DNA from 3 places in the Bacillus sp. JK74 genome. Region 1 is predicted to be linked to each of the others. Evidence: predicted binding sites of a transcription regulator. Region 1 holds the regulator's gene; each other region holds the start of a gene.

Region 1 (3,260 bases):
AGAACGTTTAAAAAGGTTACTTGGTACATAAGATCCAGAACAATGTACAGTAAAGCAAGTGTGAGCGCCGTTTTAGAAGCGAAAGCAATTACGTGTTTCATTTGAACCACCTTCGTTATTTCGTTTAGTCTTCATTGTAAGCAATCCGCAAATTTTTAAACTGGTATATAGTGGTTATAAAGTAAAATGTGAATAGACATCACAGGATTCACAAGTTAAAATATGTAAAAAGGGGGATGCAAATGAAAAAATACTGGATATGTATTGCTGTTTTTTTATTATGTTTTAGCGGAATACACTCAGCTAAAGCGGCTACCACTGAATTCGGATCAAAAACAAGCTTCACTTTGGAGGGAAACGCAAAAGAGTTTCATATTGAAAATCCGGGGACTGTAGCTGCCGACGATTATTTTTTAGGCTATAAGTTCACCATAATGAACAACTCTTCGTGCGGTTTAAGCATGAAACTCCAGCGGATGGCGCTGAACGGAAATTTTTATACATTAAGTTCTAAAAACTACAGCGGCAGCTGGCTAAACCTCAGTGCCCAGGATAAAAAATCAATTGATCCGTATCACAAATACAGGATTCTGGTTGAAAGTTCTTCAAACGTCTGTGGTCCCGTCTATATTAAAGGGTTTTACGGTGTAGAATATTATCATTTTGATTGAAAATAGATACTCGCTAAAGGCAGCGGGTTTTTTTATATTTATATTTAACTTATTGCACTATGTACTAAATATTCATACATAAATTTTTGACGTACCCGCCCAAAGAAAAGATAAAAAAACAAATTCATCACGCACAAATATATAAAAAGTTGAAAAATGGATGAAAAGTTTCTTGAGGGAAACATTATTAGTTGACTTCAAAAGTGTGATGTCGGATAATAAGAATGTAAGTTTTTCCTCCTTAGCAGGTTCGTTTCTTAAGCCAGGGCGAATCTGCTTTTTTTATGCAAAAAAACCCCTCTGTAAGGGGTTTTTTACGATAAATGAAGTTTAATAGAATTAATGGACGGCTCTGAATACGCCGATCACTTTCCCCAAAATGCTTACGTTTTGCAGGATAATCGGCTCCATCGTCGGATTTTCCGGCTGCAGCCGCACATAATTGTCTTCTTTATAGAAGCGCTTAACCGTCGCTTCATCATCTTCGGTCATAGCTACGACGATTTCTCCGTTATTGGCCGTGTTCTGCTGTTTGACAATGACGTAATCTTTGTCAAAAATGCCGGCGTCAATCATACTTTCTCCCATGATTTCTAACATAAAGACATGTTCGCCCGGAGGAACCATCCGGTCAGGAAGCGGGAAATACTCGTCGATATTTTCAACAGCCGTAATCGGAATACCCGCCGTCACTTTCCCGATGACCGGAACGTTTACGACCTGGCTTTTCGGAATATGGACTTCTTCTTCATCCAATACCTCAATCGCCCTCGGTTTAGTAGGGTCCCGTCTGATCAGGCCTTTTGTCTCCAGCCGCGCCAAATGGCCGTGCACGGTTGAACTGGAAGCCAGTCCTACTGCTTCTCCTATCTCTCTTACAGAAGGCGGATATCCTTTCGTTTTTACCTCTTCTTTAATAAAACGCAGGATATCAAGCTGCCTTTTTGATAGCTTCGTCATATTTCGCACCTCAAAACGTCGATTTTAAGTAGATTATAGCATGATTTTCCTGACAGTACAAACATAGGTTCGAAAAAAACGATTGACAGAAACATTTGTTCGTATATACTGAAAGATATAAAAAGCGAACAAACATTCTTATCGGAGGTTATTTACATGGCGAAAGAATCTATCATATTTGTCGGGCTGTTTACTGCGATTTTAAGTGCCGCTATTTTACTTGTCTCATGTGCGGGAAATGATCAGTCCCTCAGCCAATATGTTAAAATAAAGGTTCAGGACGGCGATACACTCTGGTCACTTGCGGATCATGTAGCAGAAAAGAAACACATTAATAAAGAAGATTTCATTGAGTGGGTGACGGAGAATAATCATCTCCAAACTGCTGATATAAAGCCCGGAGACGAACTTATTCTTCCGGTTAAGAAGAAGCATCCGGCCGTATATCAGCTGGCCATTGTCAATTAGAGAGGAAAGAGAGAAATGAAGGCGCTCATTTATGCCCGCGTAAGCACAAACAAAGAACAGCAGCAAACGTCATTAAAAAGACAGGAAGAAGAGCTCAGTGAGATCGCTGCTGCAAACGGCATGGAAGTCGTGAAAGTCATTTCTGAGAAAGCCAGCGGTTATGAAATGGACCGCGACGGAGTATTTGAAATGCTTGATGAAATTAAAAAATCACATATTGACGCGATATTGGTGCAGGACGAAACGAGATTGGGAAGAGGAAACGCCAAGATTGCGCTTTTGCATTGTATTTACAGGGAGAACGTAAAAATATATACGACGGCTCATAAAGGTGAACTGGAGCTTTCCGAAGCTGATTCGATGGTACTCGAAATCGTCAGTATTGTTGAGGAATATCAAAGGAAAATTCACAATATGAAAATCCGGCGGGGAATGAAAAGAGCCGTGAAAAACGGCTACAAACCTGAACGGAATCTGAAAAACAGGCATGAAAACAGCGGAAAAGAAAAAAAAGAGGTTCCGGTTTCGGAAATTATCAGGCTGAGAGCCAACAAGCTTACCTTTGCAGAAATCGCAGCGACCCTAAGAGGATTCGGCTATGACGTGTCCAAAGCCACGGTTCACCGGCGGTTTCAGGAATATACCGCAGACACAGAAGGCAGCTGACGCGCATCAGTTGTAAAAAAGACTGCGTTTTAGTAGTATATAATCAACACGCACCAAAGGAGCTTATTATGATTTCTAAAGAAAAAATCGCAAGAATTAACGAATTGGCTCAAAAAGCTAAATCAAACACGATAACGGATGAGGAAAAAGCTGAACAGCAAAAGCTTCGCCAAGAGTATTTGAAAGGATTCCGCTCCTCAATGAAAAATACGTTAAAGAGCGTAAAAGTGATTGATCCGGAAGGCAACGATGTCACCCCTGAAAAATTAAAAAGAGAACAACAGAAAAATAATCTTCACTAAACAGAAAGAATACGGCAATACGTATTCTTTTTTCGTATATACTAATATCAGGATGTGCTTTACGACAATTTTCAACAAGTTTATCTCAAATTTAAGCTGAAAGAGTTGAGAAAAAGTCAGCATCGCTTTATGATGAAAAGGTACAACAATAAGGAAGGGGATTATAATGGATACAATTGAAAAGAAATCAGTT
Region 2 (3,260 bases), on a different contig from region 1:
GACAAACGTGTCCGACCAGTATGCGCCTAATGACGGGGTTCCGTTAACGACGGACGGCACATATAACGGCCGAAATGTCAATACGCCGCCGGCAGCAATGTCTTATAATGGGTATGACAACGCCGAAAACATCAGGCTGGCGGCAAAAGTTGCAAACCGCGTGAAAAAAGTAAAAGGCGTACAGGATAGTCAGGTCATCGTGACTGACACGAGAGTCGTCATTGCCGTCAGAACAAATCATCCTTTTACGAAAAATGATGATAAACATGTCAAACATGCGGCCAAAAAATTTGCGGACGGCCGTACAATTCAAGTGTTTACCGACAACGCTACTTTTACAAAGTTGCAAGACATGAACAGAAACAGCCGTTAAACGGGACTGCCGGATGATTTCATCCGGCAGTATTTTTATGGATAAAGCTTCATTATTTCTTTACATATTCTTAAAACGCTCTTTATGTTGCGGTGGTAACATAAAAGTAATAAAACGTAACGGAGGGGCCGGAATGAAAAAAACGGAGCATGACAAAAGCCGCGGAGAAAAAACTGTGTATCTGACCGTAAGGGGATACCGGCTCAAACTGACGCCCGGACAAATGAAACTGATTTCAGCCGGCCGGGCATAATCATCGGGGCAGCCCTCATATAGAGGCTGCTTTTTTTCGGCTGAAACAGACAAATGAAAGAAAACGGTTAAGCACCGGCATCTTTGGTCAAACTAGCATCAAGAGTTTGATTGAATAAAGAGGTGTTATTGGTGAAACGAATTTGCGGTGTTCGTCTATTGTTTATGCTTATCTTATCGGCTGCAGTCCTGATTTGCGGAGGAAAAGGCGCATACGGGGCGGAGGTTGAGCATTACGGGCCGCTTCGGGTGCACGTCCAGCTGGAAAAGGTCTATCTGGACGGTGATGTCGGCATCGAACATACGGATGAAACCGTTTTGGCGATGGAGGATTTTTGGGCCGCATATGCGGGCTGGACGCTCGTTGAGCAGAAAAAAGGCTTCGTCCTTTTCCGTAAGCATGTTGATGACATTTCTCCGCTCAGTAAGGTTAACGGTTATATCGGCGTCACGGACGGAGGCGTCATCTCCACTTTTCACGGCCGTCCCGGATCGCTGGCCGAGCCGATTCAATCTTTCTTCCAGATTGATATAGAAAGGCTGGAAAGCCGATTGCAAAAGCACTTGGAACACGGCATACCGTATAGGACAAAAGCGGAGTTTGAGAGCGTGATCGATCATATTAAGACTTATAGCGGCTGACTTTGACGCAAGACATGTGACACATGTCTTTTTTTTCTGAATGGAAGGTGTCAAAGCGAACATACGTTAACTTTTCTATAAGACTTTGGCTGTTTTTGTGTTACAATGATAAGCAGTCAAAGAGGTGATTAGGTGTGATTGAATTCGTGAAGGGGACGATTGATTATGTATCTCCCCAATACATCGTGATTGAAAACGGCGGAATCGGCTATCAGGTCTTCACTCCGAACCCGTTTATTTATAAGGTAAGCAATCAAGAGACCATTTTTACGTATCATCATATAAAAGAAGACGCCTTTTCTTTGTACGGTTTTTCAACCCGGGAAGAAAAAACGCTTTTCACAAAGCTGCTGAACGTCACCGGCATCGGGCCGAAAGGGGCCCTCGCCATCCTCGGTTCCGGTGACCCCGGAGCCGTCATCGAAGCGATCGAACAGGAAGATGAAGCCTTTTTGGTGAAATTTCCGGGTGTGGGCAAAAAAACGGCGCGGCAGATTATTCTTGATTTGAAAGGCAAACTGGCCGACGTCGTGCCTGAAATGATTGACAACCTGTTCAATCATGAAGCGCGCATTGAAAAACAAGAGGCTGAAACGGCGCTTGACGAGGCGCTTGAAGCGCTTAGGGTTCTCGGCTACGCCGAAAAAGAAATTAAAAAAGTGCTTCCTCACTTAAAAGAGGAAACGGCGCTTTCAACAGATCAATATGTGAAAAAAGCATTGCAAAAATTATTAAAGTAAGGTGATGTTCATGGATGAACGGCTCGTTTCAAGTGAAGCAGACAGCCATGAATCAATAATCGAGCAAAGCCTCAGGCCGCAGAATCTCGCCCAGTATATCGGGCAAAAGAAGGTGAAAGAAAATCTGCGCGTGTTTATCGATGCGGCGAAAATGAGGCAGGAAACGCTGGACCACGTTCTTTTATACGGGCCTCCGGGTCTCGGGAAAACAACGCTTGCGTCTATCGTGGCCAATGAGATGGGGGTGGAGATGCGGACGACGTCAGGTCCCGCCATCGAAAGACCGGGAGATTTGGCAGCCATTTTGACGGCGCTCGAACCAGGGGATGTGCTGTTTATAGACGAAATTCACAGGCTGAACCGCTCGATTGAGGAAGTGCTGTACCCGGCGATGGAGGATTTCTGCCTTGATATCGTCATTGGAAAAGGCCCGTCCGCCCGCTCCGTCCGTCTCGACCTTCCCCCTTTTACGCTTGTAGGAGCGACGACAAGGGTCGGATTATTGACCGCACCGCTCAGAGACCGGTTCGGGGTGCTGTCGCGCCTTGAATACTATACGCAGGAAGAGCTGACAGATATCGTGTCAAGAACGGCTGACGTTTTTGAAGTGGATATCGAAGAAGCTCCGGCTCTGGAGATCGCCAGACGGTCAAGGGGAACGCCGCGGGTTGCAAACCGGCTTCTCAGAAGGGTGAGAGATTTTGCCCAGGTGCTCGGCGACAGCCGCATCACGGAAGAAATCGCTCACGACGCGCTCGAACGTCTTCAAGTCGATGCGCTCGGCCTTGACCATATCGACCATAAGCTGCTGATGGGCATGATCGAAAAATTCAGCGGCGGTCCCGTCGGCCTTGATACGATTTCCGCGACAATCGGCGAAGAACCGCATACAATAGAGGATGTGTACGAACCGTATCTGCTGCAGATCGGATTTCTCCAGAGGACGCCGAGGGGACGGGTCGTGACTCCGGCTGTGTATGAACATTTTCGATTGGAGGCGCCCGCCCGTGACTGACTTTCCGAAGGTTCTCATGGTTCTCGGTGCCGTTTTGCTTATTGCCGGCGCAGTCTGGCACTTTGTCGGAAGGCTGCCCGGAGATATTTTCGTTAAGAAGGGAAATGTTACATTTTTCTTTCCCGTTGTCACTTGTATTGTGATCAGTGTGATACTATCCATTCTGCTTAATTTTTTCGGCAGAATGAAATAACAATAGACAGAATAAAGGTGAAATGATGAAAGTCGATTTATTTGA
Region 3 (3,260 bases), on a different contig from region 1:
CCCGGGTTGGCGTCCATCGCCTGCTGAAGTGTGTGTTTCGCCGCATCCGTCACATGTATTTGCATAGATGATCCTCCGTTTTTCATTTTCGCCATTGTAGCATACCGGAGCCGCTGTATGCATTGTTTCTGCTTTCTTTACAGCAGCCTGCTCTCCCAGTCCTTTGCCTCTTGTTCAGCCGCCTTGATCCAGTCATTTTTCCCTTCACTATACTTTTCCATATCGTATGGGTATGCCTTTGCGAGCCGCCGTTTCAGTTCCATGTATTGAGCCGCTTTTTCAGGCTTTGCAGTGAGGTAATCCCGGAACAGCAGATGACGCTTCACATCCGGATGGCCTGTTTCGTATATGTGGATGTGGTGTGTGCGCTTGCTGCCGCCTTTTTGAAAGAAACGCCGGCCCTCTATCCCGTTTTCTCCTTTCGCCTCATAGCCGAGTGCTTCCAGCTGCGGACTGAATCGGTCAGCGTCCAAAATATCTTTGACCTCCGCCAGTATATCAATGACGGGTTTTGCGGCCATTCCCGGGATGGAGGTGCTGCCGATATGGCTGACAGAATGAAGAGCGGGGCCGAAGATTCGGATCAAGTCCGCCTTCTCTCTTTCAAACATCTCTTTCCATTCCGGCTTGTACGGAACAACTTCCGCTTTCCTCTTCGGATAAAGATGAAAAAACGAGAGGGTCAGCCCTTCCGGCGTCTCTGTCTGTCCGGCTTCTATGAACCCGGTTTTTAAATAGAGAGAGACTGCCGGAACGTTTTGACTGGCGGTAGCCGCCTCTATTTTTTGGGCGTCCCGGTTTTGATCTATCACAAATTGAATAAGCGCCTGTCCGATTCCTTTCCGAAAGCCGGACGGGTGCACCGTCAGCCTGCATATGACAAGGTCATATCCCTTTTTTTCATACGAAATGACGCCTGCAAGCCGATCTTTTTCCTTGAAACCGGCAAACGTCTCCCGTGACCGCTGTATGTCATCGGGTGTTTCATGCAGGGCTGGAATGCCGAAAAAGCCGATCAGCTCGGCTTCTTTTTGATAAGAGCAGCGTTGAACCGCCGCAATTTCCCGCGCCGTCTGTTCTTGTGTATGCCGTAAAAATGTAATCAATCTTCCGCCCCTTTTGACGCAAACATCCGCTGTGACTCCGTCTTCGTAATGCGGACCGCGTACGCTTCATACCAGGCGCTTTTTCCTTTTTGTTTTGCCGCCCGGTGGTCAGTATGGTCTTTCCACCTTTTAATCGCTTCCAGGCTGTCCCAGTAGGAAACCGTGATGCCGCAGCCGTTTTCCTCCCGAACGCTTTCCGCGCCTAAAAAGCCCGGCTGTCCGCCTGCCAAATTCATCATGCGCTCTGCCGTATGCTCATATTCCTCATCATATTTTCCCTTTATTGATGAAAAAATGACCGCATAATAGGGCGGTTTGGGCGTGTCAGCTAAAAAACCCATATTCATCCCCCTCTACATATATTTCACAAACAGAATCCGGTCTTCTCCCGGACCGTCATAATTCGCAAAAACAGGGATTCCGTTTACGGTTTTGGTTCCTTTTTCAACTTCAAAGCCCAATTTTGTATGATAAGCGATTGATACTTTATTGACAGGCGCCGTCACGCAATTGACTTTTGTGCAGCCCCTTTTTTTCACCGTCTCCATAAATCGATCGTAGAGCTGTTTTCCAATTTGCATTTTTCTGAAATCCGGATGCACACCGGAAAAATGAATGTAGGCTGTCTCAGGGTCTGATTGTGACTGAAAACCGATTAAAAAACCGGTCATTCCCTCCGGCCCGTACGTGATAAAGCTCGTGTCCTGAAAATGTTCAAAAAACAAGCGCGGCAGTTTGTCTTTCATCTGCCTGCCGCCCCACCATTCATTCAAAACAGACGTAACCATTTCATAGTCTTCAGAGGTAATTGTTCGAATATCCATTATCGATTGACTCTCCTTTTCGTCCGGCAAAATGAATGTCAGCTCTTCTCATTGGAATATAAAAAATTATATGTGGGTTGTTTGCAATTGTAAATGATTTCTTTTCAAGCAAACGAATCAGCACGTCTTCCAACCGGGGAATGAATTACCAGTATAAACGTGATCATTGTTCGGGTACAATGAAAAACAGAACAAATGTTCCCGGAGGTTTTTTTATGGCTGATATTCTTCTTGTTGATATGCAATCGTTTTATGCGTCTGTAGAAAAAGCGGAAGCGCCTCATCTCAAAAGCCGGCCCGTGATTGTCTCGGGAGATCCCGAAAGACGCAGCGGCGTCGTGCTTGCGGCTTGTCCGCTCGCCAAACGATACGGCGTAAAAAATGCCGAACGGCTGTGGGAAGCGCAGGCCAAATGTCCCGACGCCGTTATTGTCCGTCCGCGGATGCAGCGGTATATTGATGTATCCGTCGTGATTACCGAACTGTTTGAACGATATACCGATCTTGTAGAACCCTACTCCATCGATGAGCAGTTTCTCGACGTGACCGGAAGCAGGCGGCTGTTCGGTGATCCTTTTACAATTGCCGAAAGCATTCAGCAAGCGATTATGCGTGAATTCGGAATTTATGCCCGTGTCGGCATCGGACCGAATAAGGCGCTCGCGAAAATGGCTTGCGACCATTTTGCCAAAAAAAACGCATCCGGCATCTACAGATTGGATATGTCAAATATCAGGGAGGATCTGTGGCCGCTGCCGGTCGGAAAATTATTCGGCATCGGAAAACGGATGGAGCATCATTTAAGACGGATGGGCATCAGCACAATCGGCGGGCTTGCCGTGCACCCCGCCGAACTGCTGAAAAAACGCTGGGGCATTAACGGCGAATTGCTTCAGCGGACAGCCCGCGGCATCGATCCCTCTCCGGTCACCGTCAACACGCACAGCCGGCAAAAAGCGATCGGCCATAACATGACCCTCCCGAGAGACTACAGCCGCTTTGAGGATATCAAAGTCGTGCTGCTGGAGTTAAGCGAAGAAGTGGCCCGCCGCGCCCGTTTCAAACAATACATCGGCCATACGGTTTCGGTCAGCATCAGAGGCGCTGATTTTGAATTCCCTTCAGGTTTTCACAGACAGAGAAAGCTGGTCTCTCCGACTAATTTCGGAATGGATATTTTTAAAGCGGCGGTCAAGCTCTTCAAAGAGCATTGGAACGGTGAGCCCGTCCGCAGCGCCGGCGTCTCCCTTTCCCAGCTGGAGCCCTGTGATTATGTTCAGCTGAGCCTGTTTGATGCTCAGGAAAAAAAGATCAGTCTCGGCAAAGTATT

The links. Region 1 encodes LexA, which represses DNA repair genes until DNA is damaged. Its sites were predicted from a motif close to CGAACATATGTTCG; they were not measured.
Region 2: a site for LexA is predicted at 1,324-1,337, ahead of ruvA (Holliday junction branch migration protein RuvA). Genes of this name have one in related genera too.
Region 3: a site for LexA is predicted at 2,119-2,132, ahead of ACWJJ5_RS15825 (DNA polymerase IV). Genes of this name have one in related genera too.

Annotation. Positions count from the first base shown of each region.
Region 1 is NZ_JBSJQB010000002.1:108,655-111,914, reverse strand. It holds gene ACWJJ5_RS05390 (YndM family protein) at 1-101, opposite strand, end outside; gene ACWJJ5_RS05385 (hypothetical protein) at 243-671, shown strand; gene lexA (transcriptional repressor LexA) at 1,011-1,631, opposite strand; gene yneA (cell division suppressor protein YneA) at 1,788-2,099, shown strand; gene ACWJJ5_RS05370 (YneB family resolvase-like protein) at 2,115-2,765, shown strand; gene ACWJJ5_RS05365 (DUF896 domain-containing protein) at 2,834-3,067, shown strand; gene tkt (transketolase) at 3,234-3,260, shown strand, end outside.
Region 2 is NZ_JBSJQB010000003.1:297,571-300,830, forward strand. It holds gene ACWJJ5_RS11635 (YhcN/YlaJ family sporulation lipoprotein) at 1-373, shown strand, start outside; gene ACWJJ5_RS11640 (hypothetical protein) at 507-626, shown strand; gene ACWJJ5_RS11645 (intercompartmental signaling factor BofC) at 791-1,267, shown strand; gene ruvA (Holliday junction branch migration protein RuvA) at 1,402-2,007, shown strand; gene ruvB (Holliday junction branch migration DNA helicase RuvB) at 2,018-3,022, shown strand; gene ACWJJ5_RS11660 (DUF2905 domain-containing protein) at 3,015-3,215, shown strand; gene queA (tRNA preQ1(34) S-adenosylmethionine ribosyltransferase-isomerase QueA) at 3,241-3,260, shown strand, end outside.
Region 3 is NZ_JBSJQB010000005.1:228,437-231,696, forward strand. It holds gene ACWJJ5_RS15805 (iron-sulfur cluster biosynthesis family protein) at 1-65, opposite strand, end outside; gene ACWJJ5_RS15810 (bifunctional GNAT family N-acetyltransferase/GrpB family protein) at 138-1,106, opposite strand; gene ACWJJ5_RS15815 (antibiotic biosynthesis monooxygenase family protein) at 1,103-1,447, opposite strand; gene ACWJJ5_RS15820 (GNAT family N-acetyltransferase) at 1,460-1,930, opposite strand; gene ACWJJ5_RS15825 (DNA polymerase IV) at 2,146-3,260, shown strand, end outside.